Regions from separate parts of the Fictibacillus iocasae genome, predicted to be linked through region 4. Evidence: riboswitches for the same ligand, from Rfam matches in the RefSeq annotation. Region 4 holds a riboswitch; each other region holds the start of a gene.
The links. A riboswitch is a leader RNA that binds a small molecule or an ion and turns the genes downstream of it on or off. The one in region 4 is predicted to bind S-adenosylmethionine.
Positions count from the first base shown of each region.

Region 1 (7,385 bases), on a different contig from region 4:
CCATATACAAAATACGTCTTCTAAGCTTGTGGAGCATGTTCAGATGCTGACACAAAATGCGAAGGAATCCAGTGGTGCCATTAAGGATGTGGTCCACTCGATCCATCAGATTGCGGCAGGATCAGATGAGCAGCTGGAACGGTCAAAGCAAAGTGAGGAAGATGTTCAGCACTTAAATGGTGGTGTGTCATCTGTGATGGCGCGGACGGCCAGGGCTCTGGAATCGTCATCATCGGCTAATAGGCTGGTCGAGCAAGGAAACCGTTCCATGGTCAAAACGAAGCAGCAGATCGAACATATCCATCATCATTTCCAACATGTGTCCCAAACGGTCTATCACCTTGAAAACGAATCCAATCAGATTGGGAAAATCTTGTCTGTAATTTCAGAAATAGCGGGACAGACGAACCTTTTGGCACTAAATGCAGCCATAGAAGCAGCTAGAGCGGGAGAGTCTGGAAAAGGGTTTGCGGTTGTGGCCGATGAAGTCCGTAAGCTTGCCGCCCAGTCGAATGCAGCCGCTGGCGACATCTCCCATTTAATCGAATCCATTCAGCGTGAGATCACAGTGGCAGGAGGCACGATGAGAGATGGAGTAACGGTTGCAGAGAAGGGCTTAGAGCTGGTCGGTGAGACGGAATCGATTTTTGCGGAAATCTTAAACGTATCGAATAAGGTGGCACTGGAGGTAAGGGACATCTCCGCGATTTGTGCACAGCTGGAGGAGAATACAGAACACCTGACCGATTCACTTCAGATTATGGCTGTAACGTCAAAAGAGCATAATGAGACGAGCCGGGAAATTCTCGTTAACTCCCAACAGCAGATGGCCGCTACGCTCCAGCTGAGCGATGTGACCACACAGCTGCAACAGCTTTCCAGTAACATGAATGATCTGGTGATGAACTTAAGTGAAAATAAATAGAAAGCTAGCGGGTGTGTATCCGCTAGCTTTTCTTTACACTTTGAGCAAGTATAACTTTTACGCCTTTAACGAGATATGGGAAAAACGGCGGAAATCAAACAGACCCATGTCGGTGAGCTTGATTTCCGGAATGACGGGAAGTGTCAGGAACGACAATGTTAAAAATGGATCGAAATCGCCATCGAATCCGAGCTCGTTCAGCTTGGACTTCAGGTGTAGAATCTCATCGTTCACCTGCTCGAAGCTGCGGTCTGACATCAAACCGGAGATGGGAAGCGGAACAGAGGCGAGCACTTCACCGTCCTTTACAATGACATATCCGCCTTTCATGTTCTGTATCTCGGCAGACGCTGTCATCATGTCACGGTCGTTCGTTCCGGCGACGACGAGGTTATGAGAATCGTGCGCGACGGTAGAAGCAATTGCGCCGTCTTGCAGCCGCAATCCTTTTACGATGCCGAGCCCGATGTTGCCCGTCTTATTATGCCGTTCGATCACGGCGATTTTAAGAAGATCGTCTGTTGCAGAAGGAAAATGCTCTCCAACCGCAGCCGTTACTTTTTTCGTGACGAGCTTATTTGGTATCACCTCGATCACGTTTGCATGGTCGCCTTTTTTCAGCCCGATAACAAAGTGCTCTACTGAGAGCGGAGCAATATGGATCGAGTCGGTGAGTGCTTTTGGCGGAGCTTGTTGATTGAGCTCCGGACCACAGTAGCTGCCGTCTTTAGCGACCAGTTTTCCTTCCGCATAGACGCTTGCAATCGCGACATTTTCCAAATCGTCCAGCACCAGAAAGTCAGCTTTATACCCTGGTGCGATGGCGCCTTTATCGTTCAAACGATAGCATTTCGCCGCGTTCAATGAACATAGCTGAATCGCTTGGATTGAATCCATGCCTTGCTTGATAGCGAGCCGAACATTGTGGTCAACACTTCCTTCTGCGACGAGATCATCAAGGTGCTTATCATCGGTACAAAACATGAATCGGCTGGCGTTGGCAGACGTCACAGCTGGCAGCAATGCAGCCAGATCCTTCGCCACTGACCCTTCACGGATAAGGACGTACAACCCGCGGGTGATGCGGTCGCGCGCTTCCTCGGCCGTCGTGCATTCGTGATCGGTTGAGATGCCGGAAGATGCATACACGTTGATGCCATCTGCATCGAGACCCGCCCCGTGGCCGTCGATGATGGCTTTGTGATTAGCGGCAGATAAAAGCTTATCGAGCATCTCTTTTTTGCCGTGGAGCACAGCCGGATAGTCCATCACTTCAGCCAGCCCGGGTACACGGTTGTGTTTGTAAAAAGGGTGAAGGCGATCGGCTTCAAGCACCGCGCCCGCATTTTCGAACGGTGTAGATGGCACGCATGACGGCAGCATGACCCGCACGTCCAGCGGCAGGTTTTCCGATTGCTGCAGCATGTAAGAGATGCCCTTCGTACCCGACACGTTGGCAATCTCATGCGGGTCGGTGATGACAGTCGTCACGCCGTGCGCGAGCAAAACCTTGCTGAACTCTACTGGCGTAACCATCGACGACTCAATGTGCACGTGTGCATCAATAAAAGCCGGACTCACATAACGGCCGGCCGCGTCCACGATCTCGTCCGCCTCGTCGTAAAAACCGATGCCAGCGATGTATCCGTCGATGATGGCTATATCGGCTTCGATAATTTCCAGGTTAAAGACGTCGATAACTTTGCCGTTCTTTATGATCAAGTCCGCCGGGATGCGCTTGGCGGCGGCATCAATCCGGCGTTTTAATGTGATTTCGTCCATGAGCAGCTCCTTTTATATTCAGTAGTATAAGTGTGGCACTTTTTTGCGGTGCTGAAACGTGTGAGATTTGGTCGCTGCTGCAAAGAAAAGGCTGCGGCTGCAAATAATTGTGTCGAAAAATAAATAAAATGTGGCGCTGCAAATAAATTTTCGGATCTGCAAATAAATGGTTTGAACTTGCAAATAATTATCGCAGATTCGCAAACAAATGTCGCGAATCTGCAAATAAATTATGACTTCGGCAGTGAGAGCTTATATTTTCGGTTCTTTTTTGCACCGGACGAGGGCAGTGACAGCTGCTTTAACAACCGACTTGCTGTAAAAACGGATTCCATACGAGCAAAATCCCTAAAATGAGAGTTGCTGATCTCGTCACCGACGAGCAGCACATAATCTTTTAGAGCAGTGAGGTGAGCGTCCCGCGAAAAGGCGAGACAAAAGGGGCATCGCCACCCGGAATTCACTTTGAACATCGGGTCTCTGACGGACGGGCAGTCGGCATTTGGACAGAATACGCCTAATATCAAGTCGCTCAGCTTCAATTCGTACCAATGCATGAGATCGGGATTGTATGGTGTGCTGCGCTTTATCAACGATTTGGCGATTTGTTTGATGAGCTTAGCAGATAACACTTCATCTGTATGAGCAGATTCAAATTCAGCCGTCCGATTGGGGAGGTTTAACCGTGATGTCACGTTCTGATAGACGAAATGGTGGTTGGACGTAGCGTCATACCGGGTGTCGGAGTTGCTGATGACCACTTGAGTGATCACGGGGACGAACGGAAATTTTTGCTGTTTGAGCCACTTTTCAAGCTGGATGCGCTGTCTTTGGACCTGCAGCAGAGGATCACTGTAGCTCCGTTCCAGCCCATTTTTATTGTGAATGATGTGCCGCGTGTGCTGATCAAACAGGATAGAGCCGGACATGTTCTTCGCTTCTAAAATGAGCAGATACGATGGTGAGAGCAGAAGGCAGTCAATTTGAAAAAAATCGCCATTCTCATTTTCTAGCCTGAGGTCTTCAAGCACAGAATAATGGTTTTGCTTGAGAAATTGAAAATCATAATGCAGCGCCTGCTCACCGCGATACCCCGCCAAGCTTCGCGCAAGATCTTCTTCAATGTCCGCCCGCTTTTTGTGCATAGCCGGAAGCCTCCTCAACAATGCCTCAAGCTTTAAAATTTTGAGCGGGATATCCCTCTTTTTTAGAATGGTGACCAATGGATCCACCTCCCTTTTGGAAGTCATCATGACATAATTAGCGGGTGCAGCCAAATGAGTAAAATGGTGTTCTCAGCGGGGATTTGGTTGTAGATGGGGATGGCCGCTTAGAGCAAGTCTCGTTTTGGACTTGCAGAGGTGCTGTTTTTTGAGAAAATGATAGATTTTGGAGGGTGCAAATAACGAGGGTGTGCTGCAAACAAACATGTCGAAGAATAAATAAAATTTCGCCGTGCAAATAAATTTTCATACCTGCAAATAAGAGGCGCAGATTTGCAAAGAAATAAGCCGGATTCGCAAATAAACTCCTCAAATTCGCAAACAAATGCTAGCCAGCCGATCAGCAACTAGAAAAAATAGTGTTGACAACGACCTGCACTCGGCATTATGATTGTAAACAATTAAATATTGAGAATATTTACTCTTATCCAGAGTGGTGGAGGGACTGGCCCTATGAAACCCGGCAACCAAACTTACATGTTGTAAGTTCAGGTGCTAAATCCTGCAGAACACTTATGTGTTTTGAAAGATGAGAGAGGTCCGGTTCCGTATATGATGCCTCTCTGAAACTTTCAGAGAGGCTTTTTGATGTTTACAAAACAAGAGGAGGAAATTGAAAGATGAAAAAATGGGGACTTTTTTTACTAGTGTTGGTGTTTGCGTTGACGGGGTGTGCGAGCGGATCGGCGGATAAAGGCGAGGCGCTGCCGGAGGATAAGCTGCTGATCGGTGTGACGGCTGGACCGCACGAGCAGATTTTTGAAAAGGTAAAAGAGGTAGCGGAGAAGGACGGCCTGGAGATTGAACTGAAGGTATTTAACGAGTACGTGATGCCGAACGTGGCGCTGTCGGAAAAGGAACTGGACGCGAACAGCTTCCAGACAGAGCCGTACTTGGATACGTTCAAGAAAGACCGCAAGCTTGATATTGTAGAAGTTTTCGATACGGTGACGTTCCCGCTCGGCATCTACTCAAACAAGATTAAGAGCATTGATGACATCAAGGAAGGCGACAAGCTTGGCATTCAGAACGATCCGATCAACTTGGCACGAGCGCTAAATCTTTATGAAAAAGCAGGACTGATCAAGCTAAAGAAAGGCGCTGGCATGGAAGCGACGCAAAAAGATATTGTGGAGAACAAGAAAAACGTCAAGTTTGTGGAGCTAGAAGCGTCACAGATTCCAAGACAGCTGGATGAACTGACAGCGGCAACGATCAACACCAACTTCGCGATCGAGCACGGACTGAAGCCGAAGAAAGACTCTCTGTTCATTGAAGGAGACGATTCGCCGCACGTGAACTTAGTCGCTGTGCGCGGTGAGAACAAGAACGATAAGGTGTTGAAGAAGCTTGAGAAAGCGTACCGCTCGAAAGAAGTGAAGGACTTTATTGAAAATGAATTCGACGGCGCCGTTCTGCCGTCTTGGTAAAAGGGGGGAGGAGCGTATGATTCAGCTGCAGAACGTGTCCAAAACGTTTGTGACGAAAAAAGGGAGTGTGGAGGCGCTGAAAAACGTCTCCCTCGACGTGAAAAAGGGTGAGATATACGGCGTGATCGGGTACAGCGGAGCAGGTAAGAGCACGCTCATCCGCTGTGTGAATTTGCTTGAAAAGCCGTCAGAAGGAACAGTGTCGGTAAACGGCACCGAGCTCACGAAGCTTCCTTCTAACAAGCTAAGTGAATCGCGCAAAAAAATCGGCATGATTTTTCAAGGATTCAACCTGCTGAAAACAGCGACCGTTTATGAAAACATCTCCATTCCACTGCGCCTTTCCGGGCTGCCGAAAGCGGAAATTGACCACCGTGTGAAAAAATACTTGTCGATCGTCGGCATTGAGGGAAAAGCGGATTCGTACCCTTCTCAGCTGTCTGGCGGCCAGAAACAGCGTGTGGCGATCGCACGGGCACTCGCACATGAGCCGGAAATTTTATTAAGTGATGAAGCGACAAGTGCACTCGATCCAGATACAACCGAGGCGATTCTCGATCTGCTGCTCAAAATTAACAAAGAGTTTGGCATCACCATTTTATTGATCACGCACGAGATGAAAGTGATTCAGAAAATATGCGATCGTGTTGCGGTGATGGAAAACGGTGAGGTGGTGGAGAGCGGTACGGTGCTTGATGTGTTCACAGCGCCGCAGCATGACACAACAAAGCGCTTCGTGAACAGCATCTTCCATCATCAGCTGCCAGAGGCGCTGCTCTCCAAACTAAAAGAAACCGGTTCAATCGTCAGTTTGTCGTTCGTTGATACAACGCCTGGCGAGCCGACTCTCGCGCTCGTGAGTAAAAAGTTCAACGTGTTTCCGAACATTCTCTCAGGCACGATTACACAGCTGAAGGATGTGCCTTTTGGACGATTAATCGTTCATTTGCAAGGTGATGACCATGAAATAAGCCGGGCCATAGAATTTTTGCAGCAGCAAAATGTTTTGGTGGAAGGAGTGAATCGGAATGACGTCAAAAATAAGCGAATTTCTTGATTTATGGGGCGACCAAATCATAGAAGCGATACTGCAGACGCTCCAGATGACGTCGATTGCGCTTCTCATCTCCATCGTAATCGGTTTGCCGCTCGCGGCGTTCCTTGTATTGACGCGACAGGGCGCGCGCCTCGAGAACAAGTATGTGTACTCGTTTCTGAACACGCTCATCAACGTGATCCGGTCCGTGCCGTTCATCATTCTTTTATTCTTCATCCTGCCGTTTACGAAGTTCATTGTCGGCACGTCGATCGGGGTAAAAGGTGTCATTGTCCCGCTCGTCGTCTATACGGCGCCGTATATTGCGCGCTTAATGGAATCAGCGCTTCTTGAAGTAGACCGCGGTGTGCTCGAGGCTTACGAGGCGATGGGCATTCCGACGAAAAAGATCATCTGGAATGTGCTTGTGCGCGAATCGCGCCCGGCGATCGTTCTCGGATTGACGATCGCAACAATCGGACTGATCGGGGCGACCGCAATGGCAGGCCTTGTCGGCGCAGGCGGACTTGGTGACCTCGCTTACCGGTTCGGCCACCTGCGCTATCAGGCAGACGTCATGTACGTGACCGTGTTCCTACTGGTCGTGCTCGTGCAAGGTCTGCAGACGGCGGGGAACGTGCTGGCATCGAGATTGAGGAAGGATTAAGGTATGGCGGTTAGTGAAAAAATGCTTCCATTTTCTTATTCTAACCTTGAAAAAGAAGCTGAACTGGCTCTTTCAAAAGAACCGTTTACGTATGTGCAGAGTGGTGCAGGCGCAGAAATAACATTGTGTGAAAATGAAACAGCTTTTAATCGATGGGCAATCGTTCCTCGCGTTTTAAAGGACGTGAGCAGCCGCGTTTTATCAACGGATATTTTAGGCACTCATCTACCAGCTTCTTTCATACTCGCGCCGATTGGCAATCAGGGCATCTTACACCCAGAAGGAGAGCTCGCCTCAGCAAGGGCAGCCGCTGCTTTTGGTG
Region 1 covers NZ_JBHTCP010000015.1:18,220-25,604, reverse strand. The annotation lists gene ACFQPF_RS09290 (methyl-accepting chemotaxis protein) at 1-925, shown strand, start outside; gene ade (adenine deaminase) at 983-2,707, opposite strand; gene ACFQPF_RS09280 (nuclease-related domain-containing protein) at 2,938-3,852, opposite strand; SAM riboswitch class I at 4,352-4,466, shown strand; gene ACFQPF_RS09275 (MetQ/NlpA family ABC transporter substrate-binding protein) at 4,551-5,360, shown strand; gene ACFQPF_RS09270 (methionine ABC transporter ATP-binding protein) at 5,377-6,417, shown strand; gene ACFQPF_RS09265 (methionine ABC transporter permease) at 6,389-7,063, shown strand; gene ACFQPF_RS09260 (alpha-hydroxy-acid oxidizing protein) at 7,067-7,385, shown strand, end outside.
Region 1: another riboswitch for S-adenosylmethionine. It lies ahead of ACFQPF_RS09275 (MetQ/NlpA family ABC transporter substrate-binding protein); the one in region 4 lies ahead of ACFQPF_RS04410 (methionine ABC transporter ATP-binding protein).

Region 2 (7,385 bases), on a different contig from region 4:
TTGACTTGTTTTACATTAAAAGTATAGGAGTGGTAAATGTGGCGTTAAACCATTTTCGTCATTTATCTAAACTGGTTCTCATCGTAACGATGGTAATCAGCTTGTTCGCACCAATCTCACAGCAGAAAGCGAATGCAGAAGGTGTTCTTAAAGTTACTGAGGCGATTGCGAACAATACAGGAACTGCTACTGTTGAGGGTTATATTGTTGGAACAGTTAAAGGTGGAACCGGATCGTCCATTTCATATCAGTTTGAAGGTCCCTTTACTCAAGATACAAACCTTGCTTTAGCTGATTCACCAAATGAAACAGATAAAACTAAAATCCTTGCAGTCCAGTTACCAGGTGGAGCGGTAAGAGAAGCCTTAAATCTCAAAGCACATTCTGAGAATTTAAAGAAAAAAATTCAAATAACAGGAGATTTACTTGTTTATTTTGGTGTTCCAGGTCACAAAAATGCAAAATCATTCTCATTTGTATCTGGGATCCCAGCAGAACCTCAAGCTGAAGTTGTAACCGCTTCAATTCCTCAAGGTGTTATTTCTAAAGGAACAACTGTAACACTTGAAACGAAAACTGAAGGTGCTGCAATTTATTACACACTTGATGGGACAGTACCGACGAAAGAGAGCAAAATGTATTCCGATCCTATTACAATTAACGAAGATACAACAATTAAGGCAATCGCAATAAAAGATAAAATGAAAGACAGTAGAGTATCAGAGTTTGTTTATAATGTTGCTATTTCAGGACTTCGCATCCATGACATTCAAGGTGAAAGTCATAATTCACCAGTGGACAAAAAGTATGTAGAAGGAGTAACAGGTATCGTGACATATGTCGCAGATGCTGACAATTTCTATCTTCAAGACACACAACCAGATGAAAATGAAAAAACTTCTGAAGGAATTCTTGTATATAAGAAAGGTCACGGCGTAGCAAAAGGTGACATCGTCACAGTGGCCGGTCAAGTAAAAGAATGGGTACTTGAAGGTTACAGCGACAAAATGAAAACAGATCTTGCTGTTACAGAAATCAACGCAACAAATACACTTATTAAACTTAATTCTTCAGGCAATGCTCTTCCTGAAGCGGTAACAATCGGCGAAGGCGGACGTCAGCAGCCGACTGAAATCATCGACAATGATAACTTTGGTCTTTTCGATCCGCAGCAAGACGGCATTGATTTTTACGAAAGCTTAGAAGGCATGTTAGTGAAAGTGGACAACCCTTCTGTCATCGCGCCGCAAAAAAATGGCGAGATCGTCGTGGTGCCTGATATTCATAAAAATAAAGAAATCAACGAAGCTGGCGGACTGAATATTACGGCTAACGACTTTAATCCAGAGCGACTATTTATTGATATGAATGATTATTCTTTTGTTGCTAAAACAGGAGACTATTTTGTAGGCTCTATTACTGGGGTCGTAAGCTACGGATATGGAAACTTTAAAGTACTGACAAATCGTGATGACCTTCCGCAATTTGTTGAGGGAACAACGGAACGTGAAACATCTGATTTCCATGAAAAACATAAAGAACTGACGATCGCGAGCTTTAATGTAGAGAACTTCTCTGCAGATGAAAATGGGACGAGTGATGAAAAAGTAACACGCATCGCAGGATCGATTGTTACAAACTTAAAATCTCCTGATATCGTTGGACTGGTAGAAATGCAGGACGGAAACGGTGCATTAAATAATGGAAACACTGATGCAAAAGAAAGTGCGGATCGCTTGATCGCTGAAATAGCAGCACAAGGCGGACCAAACTATGTTTACACAGATGTTGCTCCAGAAAACAATAAAGACGGCGGACAGCCAGGCGGGAACATCCGTGTCGGTTACATCTACAATCCAGAGCGTGTGAAGCTTGCAGAAGGTGTGAAAGGGACGGCGACTCAGGCTGTAACATTCAAGAATGGCAAGCTGACAGCAAACCCAGGACGTATTGATCCGACTAATGCTGCATTTGCAAGCAGCCGTAAGCCGCTTGCGGCACAGTTCGAGTTTAACGGCGAGACTGTCGTTGTTGTAGCAAACCACTTTAACTCAAAAGGCGGAGATCAGCCGCTGTTCGGAAAGAACCAGCCTCCATACCTAAAAAGTGAAGAACAGCGCCATCAAATTGCCGGTATCGTCAATAACTTTGTAAAAGAAGTAAAAGCGGACGATCCAAACGCGAAAGTTGTTCTGCTTGGAGACTTTAACGACTTCGAATTTTCAAAAACATTTGATATTCTCAAAGGCAGCGAGTTAACAAACATGATTGACGAAGTGCCATTTAAAGAACGCTTCACGTATTCTTATCAAGGAAACGCGCAAGTGCTTGACCACATCCTTGTGACAAACAACATGGCGAAAAAGACGAAAGTGGATATCGTCCACATTAACTCTCAATTCATGGAAGAGCACGGACGTGCGAGTGACCATGATCCAGTCATCGTTCAAATCAAGCTTGATAAAGTAAAAGACGTAAAAGTGAAGTAAACAGCTAGCAGCCGCTCGAGGATATTCCGAGCGGCTTTATTAGTAGGGTCCGGTACGTTTCTTTAAGCTGCAGCGCAGCAAATACGCCGCAGCTTAAAGAAACGTACCGGACCCCTTCACTGCATTGGACACTTGACACACCAACTTCAATTCATTACCATATACTTAATTTAATTGAACACAATCTCTTATTAAGAGCAGGCGGAGGGAATTAGCCCAATGAAGCCCGGCAACCATTCATGCTGAATGACCAGCGTGGAAACGGTGCTAAATCTAACAGCGAAAAGCTGAAAGATGAGAGGAACTCGGACGATCTACCAGATGCCCGCTTTCTCTCATGAGAGCGGGCATTTTTTTAATGAAAAAGGAGAATGAGTGATGGATATCGCAAAGTGTATACATTGGCGTGGACTGAAACTGAGAGCATCATTGCATTTCCCGGCCGCGTACAACACACATCCAAAGGGGATATTTCCTTTAATTATTATTTGTCACGGATTTACGAGCAGCCGTATTGGTGTAGACCGATTATTTGTTAAATCAGCTGTGCAGCTTGAGAGAGAAGGTAACATTGTTGTGCGATTTGATTATGCAGGTTGTGGTGAGAGCGAGGGTCAGTATGGCGAGAACTCATTTGATGACCTAATTGAACAAACTCAAACGGTAATCACCTTTGGAACGGAACTGCCGGGTGTAGACCGTAATCAAGTCACTTTGATTGGACACAGCCTGGGTGGTGCGGTAGCTGCTATTACTGCAGCAAAAGATCATAGAGTAAAGAATCTGGTTTTATGGTCTGCAGTAGGAAGACCGTATGATGACATTTCAGCTATCGTTGGACCGGCAGAATGTGACGAAATCGAAAAAAGCCGCTGTATTGATCATTTAGGTTACACTCTGACACCGAAATTTTTAGAGTCGCTGAAGCGTTTTAACCCTATCGAAAAAATAGCGAGATTTAACGGCCATGCACTGATTATTCACGGAACAGGGGACAAGGTAATTACATCAGAGTATGCCAAGCATTACGTTTATTCTTTAAAAGAAAAAGCCGAAAAGACGCTGATTCAAGGTGCGTGCCATACTTTTTCAACAGGACCTCATTTTGATCAGCTAATCAATAGAACGAAAAAGTGGATGCGATACAGAACAAGTAGCGAAGAACGCATGGCTAAAAAAACTTCATAAATAATGATTGACATTATTAACAGTATCATCCATAATACAAAGTAATTTGATAGGAATACACTCTTATTAAGAGCAGGCGGAGGGAATTAGCCCTATGAAGCCCGGCAACCATTCATGCTGAATAGCCAGCCATGAAAACGGTGCTAAATCTAACAGCAAAAGCTGAGAGATGAGAGGATAATCGGATGTCTACTGAAACCCTCTGTCTCTTAATGTAAAGACAGAGGGTTTTTGTCATGTTTTCCGCCTCTTAAAGAGTAATTGTCAAAAGTACAGGAGGGTGCAAAATTCCGGAGTGAAAAAGGTTCAGCCCGAAGTCACTTCAGAGCTAAAGGTTTGTCAGAAAAACCATTAAAGAGAATTTAGGGGGCAATAAAAATGAAAAAGATATTAAAAGGTTTGGCAATAGGGGCACTTGCACTAGGATTGACAGCTTGTTCTGATGCAACAAGTGGATCAGAAAAAACAACCAAACTTACTGTAGGAGCATCCAACGTACCGCATGCAGAAATTTTAGAAGAAGCAAAACCATTGCTAAAGGATAAGGGCATTGATTTGAAAATTGTTACTTTCCAAGACTACATCCTACCGAACAAGGCGCTTCACGAAAAAGAAATTGACGCCAACTATTTTCAGCATATTCCTTATTTAAATCAGCAGTTAAAGGAAAATGAAGAATATGACTTTGTAGATGCTGGCCCTGTACATATTGAACCAATGGGTGTGTACTCCCACAAATATAAGTCATTGAAGGAGCTTCCGGATGGAGCGCTGGTTATTCTTAGCAACTCAGTAGCGGAACATGGGCGCATCCTATCTATCTTCGAAAAAGAAGGGGGAATCAAACTAAAAGAAGGCAAAGGATATGAAGCGCAGCTTAGCGACATCACAGATAACCCAAAGAACCTGAAATTCAAAGCAGACATCGAACCAGGCCTTCTTACAAAAGCATTTGAATACAAAGAAGGCGACGCGGTCGTCATTAACACGAACTATGCTATTGACGCTGGTCTAAATCCAAAGAAAGATTCTATTGCTTTAGAAGGACCGGATTCACCGTTCGCAAACATCATCACAGTCAACAAAGGAGATGAGAAGAAGGAGGGAATCAAAACACTTGTAAAAGTGCTGCAGTCTGAAGATATTGCCGAATTCATCAACAAAGAATACAAAGGGTCCGTCTTGCCAGTCAGCAAATAAGGAGATAGAACATTGGATAAAGATCACCTTTCTTGGCAAAGAAAAGTTATGACAGAGGACGTTGAACTGAGTCCTTATTTAAAGAAGGTCATGGCAGATGCCGCTTCACAAGCTGCTAACCACAAAACCAAACGCAAACTCTATCAAAAAAGAGTGAGCAAGCGAATCTAACAAGAATTATTTCGGGGTCCGGTACCATCACAAAGAAAAGGGGCAATCACGCCGATTTTCTTCATTGGTACCGGACCCCGATTTTTTTGTTTTTAATATACTTAATTTTTCTTCTGACATCGACCTGACATATTGGTGGGATACATTATTAATGCGGGACGAACTATTGCCTGTAAAATTCACCATATAACAGGAGGAATGAAAGATGTTTAAATCAAAAAAATCAACATATGTCGCAGCGGGCATGCTTTCACTCGGTTTAATTGGAGCGGTGCCGGTACTTGCGGCAACGGACCATGATAATTCAAAAAAAGACATTAGAGAAAATGCAGCTGAACACTTCAATAAAAAACGGCATCACCATAGCGGGCATGGTTATAAATTGGATCCAGCCATCATTAAAGCAAAAGCAAAGATGCTAGGTATCAGTACTTCAGGTAAAGAAACAGAAGAAATTTCTCGAGAGGTTCGAGAAACGGAACTGAAGAAGCGGGCAAAAGAAAATAACGTCACGATTGATGGAAAAAGCTTCCGAGAAATATCGAGAGAAATTATACAAGCCGAATTGAAAAAGGAAGCTCAAAAGCTTGGTGTGAGCATTGATGACAAAAATTTCCGCCAATTAGCGGAAGATGTAAGGACTGCCACAATGAAAAGTGAAGCCAAGAAGCTGAACATTAAAACAGAAGGAAAAGAAATAAGAGTGCTTGCTAAAGAGGTCCGCGAAGCAAAGATCTCAAAAAAAGCAAAGGAACTCGGCATCTCTTCATCGAATAAAGAAACGCACGAAATTGTTCAAGAAATTCGCCGAAAGCAGATCCTTAGTTTAGCTGATAAACTGGATATAACAGCCAAAAACAAAACATTAGAAGAGATTGTGCGTGAAATGGCTGTCAAACACCCAGATGAACTGGAAAAGCTTGACCTTTTTCAAGAGAAGAATCGGAATTTCTTTCATATGAAAGGGTTTGAAAAGTACGGAAACAATGATCATAAACTCAGAGGCGGGCCTGCTGGCGAAACCCTCAGTGACGAAGGAGCATTTTCAGAAGCTGGAATCTAATTAAACGTGCAAAACGATGAACCCCGGTATCGATATCGGGGTTTTTATTTTACAATGAACGGTAAGGAGTGAGCTCGGATGAAAACCATATTGGTTGCAGAAGACGAAGTATCAATCAGTGCTGTACTAAAAGCTTATTTGCAAAATGCAGGTTATCGGGTGGTACAAGCGTTTGACGGGCAAAGCGCGATTAGCTGTTTTCACCAGTCAGAACCCTCCCTCGCAATTCTTGATGTGATGATGCCCGAGCTAGACGGATGGCGAGTGCTCAAAAGAATTAGAGAACACAGCACATGCCCAGTTATCATGCTCACTGCACTCAGTGATGTGTCTTCCAGGCTCGCAGGTTTGAACGGAGGTGCGGACGACTACATCGCCAAACCATTCATCGGTGAAGAAGTAGTGGCAAGAGTTCATGCAGTGCTGCGGCGCACAGAGCAGTCAAGACGGATGGAAGAGGAGAAGGCAAAATTCGGCAGGCTGCTGATTGACTGGCGTTCACATGAAGTTTACCTCAACGGCATCTCGATTGAAATGACCCCACGGGATCTGTCATTACTTCTCTATTTGGCAAAGCATCCGAACCGTACGTTTACACGCGACGTTTTAATACAGCAAGTGTGGGGTCTCGATTACTTTGGAAGTGACCGGGCGGTGGATCTATCCATTAAACGCATTCGAAAATTGCTGGAGAATTGGCCGGCAGAAGATGGTGAGATTAAAACATTCCGGGGAGTGGGGTATCAATTCCATGTTAAGAAATAACAGCCGAACGACACTCTTAAGGTTCTGGACTACTCGCTATTTTGCCATCCTTTGCATCGGTCTTATTGTTATTGGGACGATTGCTGCATTATGGATTCGCCATGCTGCCATTGAGAACCGGCTGGAGCTGTTTAAATTTATGGCTGAGGATATTGCCTTATCTGCCGTGAGCCAACAGGAAGGCCGCTATGAGCGGCGCGGGGGATTGCCCGGTCTTATAAAAGACCGCGAGAGGTTTCTAGGTGAGCTAGATAAACCACCTGCCATTTTCGTCGTGAATAATGAGGGAGAGGTCCTCTTTTCCAATAAGCGTAGGCACGAGTTTAAGCGGCAAGGAAGGCTTCCATCTTATATCTTGAAAAATAAAGAGTCGGTGCAGGAGATAAAGTCTGATGATGCAGACGTGTTCATGGTGAAAACACCAATTGTTACAGATCTAGGCAACAAAATAGGATATGTTCTAATCACACAGTCTAAAGAAGAACTAACGAGGGTTAACCAAGAATTTC
Region 2 covers NZ_JBHTCP010000002.1:241,313-248,697, forward strand. The annotation lists gene ACFQPF_RS01135 (DUF6359 domain-containing protein) at 39-2,489, shown strand; SAM riboswitch class I at 2,675-2,790, shown strand; gene ACFQPF_RS01140 (alpha/beta hydrolase) at 2,868-3,677, shown strand; SAM riboswitch class I at 3,738-3,853, shown strand; gene ACFQPF_RS01145 (MetQ/NlpA family ABC transporter substrate-binding protein) at 4,056-4,877, shown strand; gene ACFQPF_RS01150 (hypothetical protein) at 4,890-5,048, shown strand; gene ACFQPF_RS01155 (hypothetical protein) at 5,254-6,111, shown strand; gene ACFQPF_RS01160 (response regulator transcription factor) at 6,190-6,876, shown strand; gene ACFQPF_RS01165 (sensor histidine kinase) at 6,863-7,385, shown strand, end outside.
Region 2: another riboswitch for S-adenosylmethionine. It lies ahead of ACFQPF_RS01140 (alpha/beta hydrolase); the one in region 4 lies ahead of ACFQPF_RS04410 (methionine ABC transporter ATP-binding protein).

Region 3 (7,385 bases), on a different contig from region 4:
ACAAATTTTCTCGTCGGTCTTCAAAAATAGGAATACGAGATCTTACCTCATCTGAGAGAGCAGGATCGATGTCGGCTGACAGCAAGGTTTCGTCATGAGAGCCTGCTTCTGCCACAATTTCACCCCAAGGATCGATAATGAGAGATTGTCCGGCAAACGTATTAGCAGGGTCTTTTCCTATACGGTTGCATGCAACAATGTAGCATTGGTTTTCAATGGCACGCGCCGTCAGCAAAGTGCGCCAGTGTTTGTCACGCTGAATTGGCCATTGAGCGGGAACAAACACAATCTTTGCGCCTTCAAGCACAATTTTTCTAACCCACTCCGGAAACCTTATATCGTAGCAGATCAATCCTGCGCACTGAACATCATCTATTGCAAAATGTGCGGTTTCACTTCCTGCAGTAATAAACTTTTCTTCGTTCATGAGCCGGATTAAATGTGCTTTGCTGTATTGTCCGTTCAAGGTACCATCACGGTCAAACACAAGCATGGTGTTGGAAACTTTCCCGTCTTTTTCATAAGCGATGGAACCTCCAACGATGTGGACGTGATGCTTTTTAGCAAGACCGCTTAAAAAAGAAATCGCGTTACGGCCTTCTGTATCTGCAATCTCTCCAAGTCTTTCAAGGTCATAAGCTGTATCCCACAGCTCCGGCAGCACGATGACTTCTGCTCCATCTTCAGCAGCTTGAGTGATCCATCGTAAGGCTTTCTTTCTGTTTTCTTCTGGATTTCCATAGATCACATCAAATTGCGCGCACGTAATTTTCAATTGTTTGCCCTCCGAAAATTTCTTTGACAGAATTAAACATAGCGTATAACATTACTCATTAGAATTTCAAGAACAATCAGAAAAGAATGAGTTGTCAGTTCGTGTAGCACTTAAGAAAGTATAACTTTTTAACCGTGAAGGAATTCATCGCAGTCAAAAAGTTAACGAGCAAAGTATAAGGTCAACTAAGGCTGACGAAAAGGCTCTGCGTCAGCCGAGTTTTCTTTAATAAAGAACAGACAGGAAGTGAACGTGTTGAAAAGGTTTGAGCAGGCAAAAGTAATGGAGAAACTGCCTGAGCAGTTTTTCGCGAAGCTTGTAAAAAAGGTGGGCAGTCATGTAGCGAAAGGGCATGACATTATCAATTTAGGGCAGGGTAATCCTGATCTTCCGACTCCGCCTCATATCGTAAAAGCAATGAAAGAAGCGGCGGGTAACCCGCAATTTCATAAATATTCTCCGTTTCGCGGCTATGATTTTTTAAAAAAAGCAGCTTGTGAGTTTTATGAGCGAGAATATGGTGTAGTACTGGATGCTGATAAAGAAGTGGCGATTTTGTTTGGAGGAAAAGCGGGTCTTGTTGAGATTTCGCAATGTTTTCTTGATGCTGGAGATACTGCGCTCGTACCGGATCCGGGCTATCCAGACTATTTGTCAGGTCTTGCGATGGCGGGAGCTGATACCCATTTTATGCCGCTAATAGAGGAAAATCACTTTCTTCCGGATTATGCGGCAGTCCCAGAAAGTGTGTTAGAAAATGCGAAGCTATTATTCTTGAACTATCCTAACAATCCGACAGCGGGAACGGCGACTGTTGAATTTTTTGATGAAACAGTCGAGCTCGCGAAAAAGCATGATATTCTGGTCGTGCATGATTTTGCTTATGGCGCTATTGGTTTTGACGGTGAGAAGCCTCCTAGTTTCCTCCAGTCTAAAGGGGCAAAGGACGTTGGCGTCGAAATTTATACGCTTTCGAAAACGTATAACATGGCGGGCTGGAGAGTTGGTTTTGCTGTCGGCAATGAGCAGGTGATCGAAAGCTTGAACTTGATGCAAGATCATTACTACGTGAGCTTGTTCGGGGCGGTACAGTCAGCAGCTGCAGCCGCTTTGACGGGGCCGCAGGATTGTGTGTCTGAGCTTGCTGCCACATATGAAAGCAGACGCAATGCTTTCATCGGCCGTCTGCAAGAAAACGGCTGGGATGTGCGTGCACCTAAAGGGTCTTTCTTTTGCTGGCTGAAAGTGCCGGAAGGGTATACATCAGAAACGTTCTCTGACCTGCTGCTCGATGAAGCTCATGTTGTCGTCGCACCAGGAGTGGGATTTGGTAAAGAAGGAGACCGGTATGTACGGGCCGGGCTGTTAACTTCTGAAGAACGGCTAATCGAAGCGGCTGACCGCATCACAAAATTAAATTTTGAAAAGTAGTTGACAGGCGATAAAACCCCTGTCATAATCACAATTAAATTAATATATTCAAACAATTTTGTATTTTCTCTTATCAAGAGCAGGTGGAGGGACTAGCCCTATGAAACCCGGCAACCATTTACCATTTCGGTGAAAACGGTGCTAAATCTTGCAGCTGTATCAGCTGGCAGATAAGAGGAAGCGGAACCGTGTTTACATGCGCGCCCCTTCCTCGTGAAGGGGCTTTTTATTTATTAAATTGACTAAATGGATTCAGGCAGCCAAGTGATTTGCATAAAAAGGAGTGACCCGGCGATGGGAAAAGTAACAGCAACATATCTTGTGCACGAAAAAAAAAGCGATCTTGAAAAGAAAGCAGAAGGCATTGCTCTCGGGCTGACTGTCGGATCTTGGACGGATCTTCCTCAGCTTGAAAAGGAGCAGCTGCAAAAGCATAAAGGGATAGTGGAACAAGTCACCGTTCTCGAAGAAGATGAAAAGGCCAATGAATACTTGGGAGGGTCTAGGAAAAGAGGTTTAATAAAAATTTCTTACCCATCAGCTAATTTTTCGCCAGATCTGCCGGCTATCTTAACGACCGTATTCGGCAAACTGTCACTGGACGGCGAGATCAAGCTTGTTGATCTTGAACTGGACACAGCGCTTGCTTCTCATTTTCCTGGTCCGAAATACGGAATAACAGGCATCAGGAGGCAGCTTGGTGTAAATGAGAGGCCGCTTGTGATGAGCATATTTAAAGGGGTGCTCGGAAAAGATATCTCATTCTTTAAAGAGCAGCTTCGTGAGCAGGCGCTTGGCGGGGTGGATCTTGTCAAGGATGACGAAATTTTATTTGATAATCCGCTCACACCATTTGAGGAGAGAATCAAGGCTGCTAGACAGGTTTTAAAAGAAACGGAAAGCATCACAGGTGAAAAAACACTATATGCAGTGAACGTCACGGGAAAAACTCGGAACTTGCGGGATAAAGCCAGAAAAGCGGTAGAACTCGGCGCGAATGCCCTGTTGTTTAACGTGCTATCCTATGGGCCCGATGTACTGCAAGAGCTTGCGGAAGATAAAGAAATTACTGTGCCCATCATGGCTCACCCTGCATTGGCAGGAGCGTCTGGTTCATCTTCACTTTATGGCATACGGTATTCTGTTTTACTTGGAAAACTGCTTCGTTTAGCGGGGGCTGATCTTGTCCTGTTTCCATCACCATACGGCACTGTCGCACTGAAACATGAAGAAGCGATTGGCATTGCTAAGGCGCTGACTGAACAGAGCGGTTCGCAGAAAAAAGTCTTCCCTGTACCATCAGCAGGCATCCATCCCGGTCTTGTTCCGCAATTGTTCACTGATTTCGGCTTAGACAGTGTGATCAATGCCGGAGGAGGGGTACATGGACATCCTGACGGAGCAGCAGGCGGGGCGAAAGCGTTCAGGCAAGCTGTAGATGCGGCGGTAGCAGGCATTTCTTTAGAAGAAGCAGCTAAAGCAAATCGCGAGCTGCGGATTGCTCTTGAGCTCTGGGGCGGGGTGGCAGCAAAGTGACGTTAAAGAGTGTGATTTTCTGCGATTTTGATGGAACCATCACAGAAAAGGATAACATCGTCAGCATTATGAAGGAATACGGCGCACCTGGCTGGGAAGAGATCGTGAATGACATATTAGGAAAGAGAATGAGCATACAAGAGGGTGTAGGCAGGATGTTTGCTTCTATCCCTTCTACAAAGAGAGAAGAGATTACATCATTCGTGTTATCTCAATCAAAACAGCGAGAAGGCTTTGAGGACTTACTCGCCTATGCTGAAAAAGAAGGAATGGACTTTTATGTGGTGAGCGGAGGAATTGATTTCTTTGTTCACCCATACTTGGAGAGCCACTTGAGTCAGGATAAGATCTATTGCAACGGCAGCGATTTCTCAGGACAAACGATTTCAATAACGTGGCCGAACAGCTGTGATAAATGGTGCAGCAACGATTGCGGATGCTGTAAACCGAGCATCCTTCGCAAATGGGATAGCAGCAAATATCGGAGAATTGTGATTGGAGATTCCATCACAGACCTTGAAGCAGCCAAACATGCCGATGACGTGTTCGCTCGGGACTTTTTAATCGAGAAATGCACGGAATTGAACATACCGTTTACGCCATTTGAAACGTTTCATGATATTATATCCGATCTTGAAAAGAAGAAGGAGGGTGTGCAATGACAAGAGAGCTGCGCTGGACAGAGCTGGCTGATGTAAAGGATGAGCTGGCAGCCAGAGACTGGTTCCCAGGTACGAGCGGAAATTTATCTATTAAAATAACGGATGAGCCGGTAACCTTTCTTGTGTCAGCTAGCGGAAAAGACAAAAGGAAAAGGACGGATGAAGACTTCTTGCTTGTGGACAGACACGGCATTCCAGCAGAAGAAACGCATCTAAAGCCCTCGGCTGAAACAGGCATTCATGCCCAAGTGTACAAATTGACTGATGCAGGCTGCTGCCTGCATGTCCACACGATCGACAATAATATTATTTCTGAGATGTATGCTTCTGAAGGGAGCATCACATTCAGAGGTCAGGAATTGATCAAAGCATTCGGCATTTGGGAAGAGGATGGCGAGATCACGGTTCCGATTGTGGAAAATTATGCTGATCTTGAGCAGCTGGCAAAGGCGACTGCTTCTGCCATCAACCCGGATACAAGAGCAGTACTCATTCGCAATCATGGAATCACGGTGTGGGGAAGAGATGCGTTTGAAGCGAAAAAGCATCTGGAGGCCTTTGAGTTTTTGTTTACTTATCATATTAAATTAAAATCTCTCAATCTGTTTCACGGCGTTAAGCGCTATACCGCTAAAAAAATCATAAATTTTTAGGAGGAAAAGAAAATGGCACAATTACGATTTCATGATAACGGAGAAAGAATAGAGAATCAAAGTGAAGTAGAATCTTATCTTCAAAGCCAGGAAGTCATCTATGAGAAGTGGGATATTGAAAAGCTTCCTTCTCACTTAAGAGAAAACTTTTCATTAAGTGACGAAGATAAAGAAGAAGTGATTGCAGCATTCCGAACGGAGATCGATGAACTGTCCGCACGCAGGGGTTATGTGACAGAAGACGTGATTTCTTTGTCTGATGCTACGCCGAACCTTGATGAACTATTGAAGAACTTCCTTTCTGAGCATCACCATAGCGATGATGAAGTGAGGTTCATCGTTTCAGGACACGGTATTTTTGCGATTGAAGGACCGAACGGGCGCTTCTTCGATGTTGAACTCGAGCCTGGCGACTTGATCTCCGTTCCTGAAAACTACCGTCATTACTTTACATTGCAGGAAGACCGTAAAGTCGTGGCTGTGCGCATCTTCAAATCAAAAGAAGGCTGGGTGCCGATCTACGAAAAGGAAGCATTGCCAGCAGAATAATAGGTAAAGAAAACTAGGCTGACGCCATGTTTTTCAGTCAGCCTTAGTTGCTCTTATACTATGTTCATTAACTTTTAGCTGCGTGGAGTAATCATCTTGCAAAAAAGTTATAATATCCTATAGGTAAAGAAAACTAGGCTGATGCCATGTTTTTCAGTCAGCCTTAGTTGCTCTTATACTATGTTCATTAACTTTTAGCTGCGTCGAGTAATCATCTTGCAAAAAAGTTATGCTTTCCAATAGTGTAAACAAAAAACCGGCCTAGGCCGGTTTTTTATGTTACTCGTAGTTTTGCAGGTTGCGCAGCTTAAACAGTCTGTACGTATGAAGGACAATCACTTTCAAAACAGCGAACACCGGTACAGCAAGTATCAAGCCGAGCAGTCCCCCGAGGCTTCCTGCTACTAACAATAAAGAGATAATCGTGAGAGGGTGGATGTCGAGCGTCCGTCCCATCACTTGAGGTGAAATCAGGTTGCCTTCAATCTGCTGGGCGATGACCATCACGATCAGTACTTTAACGACCATGGCAGGTGAATCGGTAACGGCAACGATGATGGCTGGAACCACCCCGATAATAGGACCGAGGAACGGAATGACGTTCGTCAGCATCGCGGCGAGAGCCAGCAGAAGAGAGTATTCAATCCCGATGATTAAGTAGCCTGCGTAAAGCATGAGACCGACGACGACACTGACTAGTATTTGGCCTTGAATGTAGCCGCTTAGTGCTTGGTCCATATCACTTAAAATTTTCTGTCCGTTTTCCCGCTGCTTGATGGGAAGAAGAGATAGAACCTGGCGAGGCGCTTTTTCTCCTTCTTTCAGCATGTAATAAAGAATGAACGGAACTGTGACAAAAACAACGACGATATTCGTGACGATTGAAATAAAGTTGGCGATGTTGGTACCAATGGTAGACACACTGTCAGATAAATAGGCAGTAACTTTATCTGAAAGCTCTTTCGGGTTGAACTGTTCGCTTTCCTGAAAGCGGTCCACCCACTCATGGTTCTGCAATTCGACAATGTTGTTTCTCACAGAATTAATTAAACCCGGCATATTCTCAACTAGGCTGCTTACCTGGCGCTGAAGGACAGGACCGATCGAGTAAATAAGAAGGGTAACGAGTCCAACTGCCGCACCGTATATAAGCAAAATCGATAAAATTTTCGGCACGCTGCGCTTATGTAAAAAGTTCACAACAGGACGGAAAAGATAATACAGCACACCGGCAAGAAGAAATGGCGCAAACAAGGTTTGCACTAGAACGACGAGAGGACGGAAGATAAAGTCAATTTTCGTGCCGACCCAGATCAGCAGAAAAATGAGCAGCAGAGCATATCCGGCTCTGAACAATTTTGACTGTGGCATCATACACCTGCTTTCGTTAGTACGTATAATGGAATATTATTTCTCATTATTTCGATTATACATTGCTCTTTCCCTGCCCACAAATCTGTAGATGCAAAATCGGGTCACCTGTACATGCGGCACTGCATATTCTGTTTATTGGGCAGATGTGATCAAATGCAGGAAGAAAGGGTGACAGCTATGTGCGGGATAACAGGCTGGGCGGACTGGAAACATCATGTGGCCGGTGAAAAAAAAGTGCTTCTTAAAATGGCCAATACACTGTCTAAGAGAGGACCGGATGCACTGAACGCATGGAGCGATGTTCACGTAGGGTTCGGTCATGCGAGGCTTGCAGTAGTCGATATTGAAGGCGGCGTGCAGCCGATGACCAGGCTCAAAAACGGGATAGCCTTTACGATCTGCTAT
Region 3 covers NZ_JBHTCP010000014.1:79,172-86,556, forward strand. The annotation lists gene ACFQPF_RS08675 (carbon-nitrogen family hydrolase) at 1-775, opposite strand, end outside; gene ACFQPF_RS08680 (pyridoxal phosphate-dependent aminotransferase) at 1,031-2,206, shown strand; SAM riboswitch class I at 2,274-2,383, shown strand; gene ACFQPF_RS08685 (2,3-diketo-5-methylthiopentyl-1-phosphate enolase) at 2,501-3,742, shown strand; gene ACFQPF_RS08690 (2-hydroxy-3-keto-5-methylthiopentenyl-1-phosphate phosphatase) at 3,739-4,404, shown strand; gene ACFQPF_RS08695 (methylthioribulose 1-phosphate dehydratase) at 4,401-5,057, shown strand; gene ACFQPF_RS08700 (1,2-dihydroxy-3-keto-5-methylthiopentene dioxygenase) at 5,070-5,606, shown strand; gene ACFQPF_RS08705 (AI-2E family transporter) at 5,886-6,980, opposite strand; gene asnB (asparagine synthase (glutamine-hydrolyzing)) at 7,158-7,385, shown strand, end outside.
Region 3: another riboswitch for S-adenosylmethionine. It lies ahead of ACFQPF_RS08685 (2,3-diketo-5-methylthiopentyl-1-phosphate enolase); the one in region 4 lies ahead of ACFQPF_RS04410 (methionine ABC transporter ATP-binding protein).

Region 4 (7,385 bases):
AAATTGTTCTCTATATTAGATGAGCCTGTAGAAATCATTTGCACGAACGGTACGCTCGGCAGACATAAGCTGGAGGAGATGGCAGCTGCAATCGAGCACCGCGATGTCTATATTCTTGTCGATGCGGATGATGCCGGCGCAAAGCTGCGCAAGCAATTAAAACGAGAGCTTCCTAATGCCGAGCATCTTTATATCCATAAAATGTACCGAGAAGTGGCAACAACGCCTTTAATGTACCTTGCTAAAGTGCTGCTCGGCGCAAGATTTAACATTAATAAAAATTGTCTCGGATAAGTAAGGGGGTTGGAATGATTAAGCGTTTTTATGCGGCATGTGCAGCCATTATCTTTGCTTCAGGCTGTTATAGCGGGGAAACTGATGCGGTAAAGGAAAAGCGGAAAGCCGATACCATTACAAAAAACTTGTCTGCTCCATGGAATATTGCACGATCTGATAAAGAATGGTGGATTACAGAGAGAACAGGTAAAATCGTTTTAATGAATAAAGTCGACTACAAGAAAACCTCCTTCACTCCGTCATTAGCAAAGCCTTTGCATGTGTCCGGAGAGGGAGGTTTTCTAGGTTTCGAACTGCATCCCGATTATCCAAAAACGGCAAAAGGCTATGCTTACTATACATACATCGAAGAAGGAACGGCATATAACAAGATAGCGGAGCTTACACGTGAAAAGGGCAAATGGATCGAAACGAAAGCGTTATTGGGAAAGATTCCAGCTGGAACGATTCATAATGGAGGACGCATTAAGTTTGGACCTGACGGAATGCTCTATGCCACAGTAGGAGATGCAGGAATACCTGAAAACGCCCAGAATCAAGCCTCTCTTGCCGGAAAGATCATCAGATTAAAGTCTGATGGAACCTTTCCTCAGGACAACCCATTTTCAGGATCGCCTGTTTACAGCATGGGTCATCGTAATCCACAAGGGCTCGCATGGGATAGTGAGGGAAGGATGTTTGCATCGGAACATGGACAGAGCCATCATGATGAAATCAATATCATAGAGCCTGGTGCGAACTATGGATGGCCTTTGGTGGAAGGGGACGATACGCACAAGGGATACACTCCCCCATTCCTCCATTCTGGCGATGAAACGTGGGCGCCTTCTGGAATGGCAGTGTTAGGAGGAAACCTTTACATCGCATGCCTTCGAGGCGAACAAATATTAAAAGTTAACATTAAACAAAAAAAAGCTGCGCCTTTTCTTACAGGAATGGGACGCATGCGTGATATTCTTTTAGAAGAAGTGACTTTATTAGCGCTGACCAATAATACGGATGGAAGAGGGGTGCCGAAAGAAGGCGACGACCGGCTTCTGCAGATCGAAGTACGGTAAGCCTTAAGACGAAATGATTCTACAGCTGACGAAAGAACGATATAAAGAGGCTGCTCAGGAAAGTATAAGCAAGCCAATATTTATTTATTTTGAGACCCCGCTGTGCGGAACGTGCAAGATGGGAAAGCGAATGCTTGAAATTGCTGTTCAAACGGCAGCAAATAACACGCCGAATTTATCCATTTATCAATGTAACATTAATGAGTTTCCAGATCTTGCCAGAGCATATGCCATCACAAGTGTGCCGTGCTTGACGGTTTTAAGAAGAGGAGTAGCAACGAAACAAGTGTATGCCATGCAATCTGCAGGACATTTGTACAGCATACTTCTTTCAGAAAGTGCTAAATAAAGGTAGTCAACAAAAAATGGGACCGCATGACTCATATGCGGTCTCATTTTTATTACTTTATGAATGTATAGCTTTTTAATAAGTGAGGGAGTTGCTTAACGTCTGCGGCACCTTCACTGTCTCAATGAAGTATTCAATGGCGGGAACAATGTTTACGAAAAAGAGCTTTATATATTGAACTGAAAAGGCTCTTTTTTTATCTATGGTTCTGCAATGAAGCAGATTTTAAGCTGATTATTGTCGAATGCTGCGAGTGAATTTGAATTTTTTTATTTTTTGGGGGCACATTTTTTGTTAATACATTCCAATATCATTACTGTTTTCATGATGATTGTAACATTTACAGAAGGAACGCCGACTAAGCAAATGGATGGGGCAAACCCTTTAATAGCATGGATTGAAGAGGATGTGAAGAGGTCTGATGTCTTTTCATTCCTTTTTTTGTTTTTTCAGTAAAATAACAGATTCGTTACAAATGTTATTTATGCTGTAATATTGTTATACAACTGTATCCTACAAACGTGATTTTCAATGGTATAACTGTAAGGGAGAGCTTGTTGCATGTTTGCTCCTTATTGAATAGTGGTATATACAAATGGCTGACTGAAGCTAACTAACTAACTGACAAAATCAAACAATCGGAAAACGTATATGAGGTGAATATAGATGAGTTCAATGAACATGAACGCAGTGTTTCCTTCATTCTCTTCTAAATTGGCTAGCATCGAAGACAAGGTAATGAAGATTCAGGAAGGCAATGATTATTTAAGAAACGAATTGATCGAGGCATATCAGCCTTTTATTAAAAAAGTAACATCAAAAGTCTGCTCTCAATATATTGATCGAACAATGGATGAATTTAGTGTAGGTCTATTTGCATTTAACGAAGCGATTGACCAGTATCAGGAAGGTCAAGGAAGCCGGTTTCTATCCTTTGCTGATATGGTCATCCGCCGCCGTGTGATCGATTATATTCGAAAAGAAGTTCGCCAAAACAGGCTCATTTATCTTCAGCCTGATGAAGAAGATGAAGAAGGCCGACTGGAAGAAAGCTATGCAGAGCAAAAAGCGGCACTTGATCATTATGAAGAAAAAATTCAAGCAGAAAATCGAGTGTTTGAGATAGAGGAATACCAAAAGCTGTTGAAAAAGTTTGGACTGAATTTTCAAGTGCTGAGCAAACATTGCCCTAAACATGTGGATGCTCGTGAAAATGCGAAAGAAATTGCACGCCTTTTATCCGAAAACAGTGATTTATCTCAATTTCTAATGGAAAAGAAGCAATTGCCGATAAAAGATTTGTTAAATATGGTATCCTGTAGTCGTAAAACGATCGAACGCAACCGAAAGTATATAATAGCAGTATCTTTAATTTATCTGGGCGAGTTTCAGGCGCTGAAGTCTTATATTCAGCCCTAGGTGAAGGTTATCGGTTGAAGTGATGGGGCTATTCTAGAGCACCGAACATGAATATCGAAGCGGATCCTGCGACTTGCGGGAGGGATTACCATGAAAACCGGCATTGTGATGGAAATATCAAAGGGAAAAGCTGTTTTGTTGACGAAAGAGGGCACTTTTGTCACTTATCGTATCCCAAAAGGCAAAAATCCTAAACTTGGACACGAATATGCATTTGATTTCTTTCGTGATCCATACCGTTATCAATTTCTTTTTCCATCGTTCTCTATATCGCTAGCAGCCGTTTTAACCTTTATTTTATATCATGGCTCTATGCCATTAAGCCGCGCTGAAACAGTCGCGGCTTATATCAGTTTTGACGTAAATCCAAGTCTGGAAGCTGCCGTCGATCAAGATTTACGCATTCTTTCTGTAACTGCACTTAATACGGATGCAGAAGAAGCGGTCAAACGCATCGGCGATGTGAAAGGCTATACACTGTCACAGTTTGCCGAAGAACTGATGATGGATTTTGAGCGCGAGGGTTATCTAGCTCCTAATCGTGAACTGATGATCACCGCCGCTAAAACGAAGGATGCCTCCTCTGCTGCAAACGAAAAGATTGAACGATCAGTGAAAGCTATCGCGGAGAAAACAAAGGAACGCCATCATTTGGCCGTATCCTTTGCCTCTGCTCCTATAAAAACGAGAAACGAAGCCAAGAAAAAAGGGATTACCGCCGGAAAGTTCACGCTTTATTTACATGCAAAAAAGAAAAACCATAAAATAACGGTCAGACAAGCTGAAAAAATGACTGTCACTCAGTTGAAAACAGAGGCTGCACGGGTAAAGAAACGTGAAGTGGTAAGAGCTGAAGAGGTCGAGATTCCTGTTTCAGTTAAAAAGGAAACACCAAAAAGAACGAATGCGATAAAATTTCAAACATCCACTGAAAAGCAAAAGGTGCGCGAATTTAAGCAGCATGCAGAAAGATTTCCTTTGCAAAACAAGCAAAACAAGCAAAAAAAGGACAAAAATCTGCAAAAGAAGTCAGTTGTCAAAATCAAAGTAAGAGGGCCTGTCCAGACTTCTACAATAAAACGCAGTGAAAAGAACCATGTACACAAAGGGAAGGGGAAAGAAAAGCGTAAAGAAAAATCTGTCAGATGATAGGGTACGAAAGATGCCCGCTGTCGAAGGCTTTTGGCAGGGATAACCATAGCGTTCCCCGAAATCGGTGTTATAACGGTTTGGGGGGATTTTTCATGTTGAATGCATCGTGCTGGGAGAACCAAATTGCTAAGAGTCCATATTTGCCATTGTTCGGAATTAAAGAGCGCCCTTTATTCTTTATGGAAAGTGAGACCAAGGTGATCATCAGGTATAAAGAAGACACGATTCCGATGAAAATTTCCATTTCAGGAGAAGCAGAGAACCTGTCCCTTTTGTTTGAAGGGAAAGAAAAGCTATCCAAAATGCTGAAAGACGGGCGGCTGGAATTTGACGGAGCATTCAAGCAAAGGCTGAAATGGGAAGCTGTTCTGTTCCTGGCATCACAGTGGGAAGAGCTGAAAAGTACTCTTTTATTCAGTAAATAAAGATATTGGCACGTATTGTTTGACATCATTCGGCATGGGTGCTACAATTCAACACAGTTAAATAAACAAGAACAACTTGTTCTTATCGCGAGAGGTGGAGGGACTGGCCCGATGAAACCCGGCAACCGCCAGCATTATGCTGGAAAGGTGCCAATTCCTGCAGAGTAAGAAATTTACTTTGGGAGATGAGAAGAAGGTGCATAGATAATATTATGCCTTTCTGCTCATTTTAAGCAGGAGGGCATTTTTATTTTTGCAAAGAAGGCAGGGGATGATACCGTGATCACATTAGAATCAGTCAAAAAAGTGTTCCGCACTAAAGATGGTGAGGTAAACGCAGTTGACACGGTCGACTTACATGTTCAACAAGGAGAAATATTCGGCATCATCGGATATAGTGGCGCGGGGAAGAGTACACTTATTCGAATGCTTAACATGCTGGAACGTCCAACAAGCGGAAACGTGACGGTAGCAGGAAAATCATTGTCTCATCTGTCCGCTGGCGAACTAAGAAAAGCTCGTCAGGAAATCAGCATGATATTCCAGCATTTCAATTTATTATGGTCACGCACCGTTAAAGAAAACATCGCTTTTCCTCTTGAAATTGCAGGTAAGTCCAAGGCCGAGATCGATAGTCGAGTCAATGAGCTCATCAAGCTTGTCGGGCTTGAAGGCCGCGGCGGATCTTATCCGTCACAGCTGAGCGGGGGGCAGAAGCAGCGGGTCGGCATCGCTAGAGCACTGGCAAACAATCCGAAAGTCCTGCTGTGTGATGAAGCGACTTCAGCACTTGATCCGAAGACGACAGAAAGCATCTTGGATCTTCTAGTAGAGATTAATCAGAAGCTGGGACTTACTATCGTTCTCATCACACACGAAATGCACGTTATTCGAAAAATTTGCCATCGTGTTGCGGTGATGGAGAACGGGAAAGTGGTCGAGCAAGGTGAAGTACTAAGTGTTTTCAGAAATCCGTCGCAAAATATTACGAAGGATTTTGTGAAACAAGTAACAGAGCCGGAAGAAACAGTGGATACGATTAAGCATTTGGTAGAAGAGTTTCCTGAGAGCAAGATCATCCGCTTAACTTTCGTTGGTGGAAGCGCTGAACAGCCGGTCATCACCCAGCTGATCCGTAAATTTGATCTCTCCGTTAATATTTTGCAAGGAAAGGTTTCACAGACTCAAAATGGCCCATATGGTTCATTGTTCATTCAGTTAGATGGCGAGCAGGAATCAGTGGATCAAGCAGTTGCCTTTCTTCATGAGCATCAAGTAGAAGTAGAGGTGATTGATAATGCTTAAAGATTTATTTCCGAATGTACAGTGGGATACTATTCTTACGGCAACTCTTGAAACACTTTATATGTCGGCTGTTTCCGTCGCGGCAACATTTGTGCTCGGACTTTTTCTCGGGCTGGCATTGTTTCTTACAGGCAAGGGAAACCTTTGGGAAAACGCGTTTCTTAATGGACTGATTGCAGCGGTCGTGAACATCTTCCGTTCCATTCCATTTATTATCTTGATTATTTTATTAATCCCATTCACGAAGATTCTAGTCGGGTCCATGCTGGGTGCCTCTTCGGCACTGCCCGCATTAATCGTGGGTGCAGCGCCGTTTTATGCGCGTATGGTTGAGATCGGATTGCGTGAAATCGATAAAGGTGTCATCGAGGCTGCGCGCTCTATGGGAGCGACAAACAGCCAGATCATTTTTAAAGTACTGCTTCCTGAAAGCATGCCTGCACTTGTTTCTGGCATAACGGTTACAGCTATCGCGCTAGTCAGCTATACTGCTATGGCAGGTGTGGTCGGTGCTGGCGGTCTCGGAACATTGGCGTTCCTTGAAGGGTTCCAGCGAGACAATACGGATGTAACATTTGTCACGACTGTTTTAATTCTTGTCATTGTGTTTGTCATTCAAGTCATCGGGGACTTTGCGACCCGCCGTCTTGATAAACGATAAGTAAACATTTAGGAGGAAATCACATCATGAAAAGAATTCTTTCTGTTTTAATCATTGCTATGCTGGCTGCAGCACTTGCTGCTTGCGGCAAAGATAGCGGAGAAGTAAAAGACGATAAGCTAGTGGTAGGTGCTTCGAACGTGCCTCACGCTGAAATACTTGAAGAAGCTAAACCATTATTGAAGGAAAAAGGCATCGATCTTGAAATTAAGACGTTTCAGGACTATGTAATGCCTAATAAGTCTCTTGCAGAAAAAGAAATCGCAGCGAACTATTTCCAGCACGTGCCTTACTTAGAGTCGCAAATGAAAGACCATGACTACAAGTTCGAGAACGCTGGCGGCATTCACATCGAGCCGATCGGCATTTATTCTAAGAAGTACAAATCATTAAAAGACCTTCCAGAAGGTGCGACCGTCATCATGTCCAACTCTGTTGCAGACCATGGCCGTATGCTTGGTCTTCTTGAAAAAGAAGGCTTGATTAAAGTAAAAGAAGGCAAAGGGACAGAAGCACAGATCAAAGACGTTGTGGAGAACCCGAAAAACTTAAAGTTCAAAGCGGATGTAGAAGCTGGTCTGCTTCCTAAAGCGTATGAAAATAATGAAGGCGACGCAATTCTCATCAACACCAACTATGCGATCGATGCTGGATTAAACCCGCAAAAGGATGCAATCGCGCTTGAAGATTCTGACTCGCCATTCGTCAATATCATCACA
Region 4 covers NZ_JBHTCP010000009.1:47,622-55,006, reverse strand. The annotation lists gene ACFQPF_RS04440 (toprim domain-containing protein) at 1-294, shown strand, start outside; gene ACFQPF_RS04435 (PQQ-dependent sugar dehydrogenase) at 309-1,355, shown strand; gene ACFQPF_RS04430 (thioredoxin family protein) at 1,369-1,704, shown strand; gene sigI (RNA polymerase sigma-I factor) at 2,371-3,123, shown strand; gene ACFQPF_RS04420 (anti-sigma-I factor RsgI family protein) at 3,214-4,272, shown strand; gene ACFQPF_RS04415 (hypothetical protein) at 4,368-4,700, shown strand; SAM riboswitch class I at 4,780-4,892, shown strand; gene ACFQPF_RS04410 (methionine ABC transporter ATP-binding protein) at 4,980-6,005, shown strand; gene ACFQPF_RS04405 (methionine ABC transporter permease) at 5,998-6,666, shown strand; gene metQ (methionine ABC transporter substrate-binding lipoprotein MetQ) at 6,693-7,385, shown strand, end outside.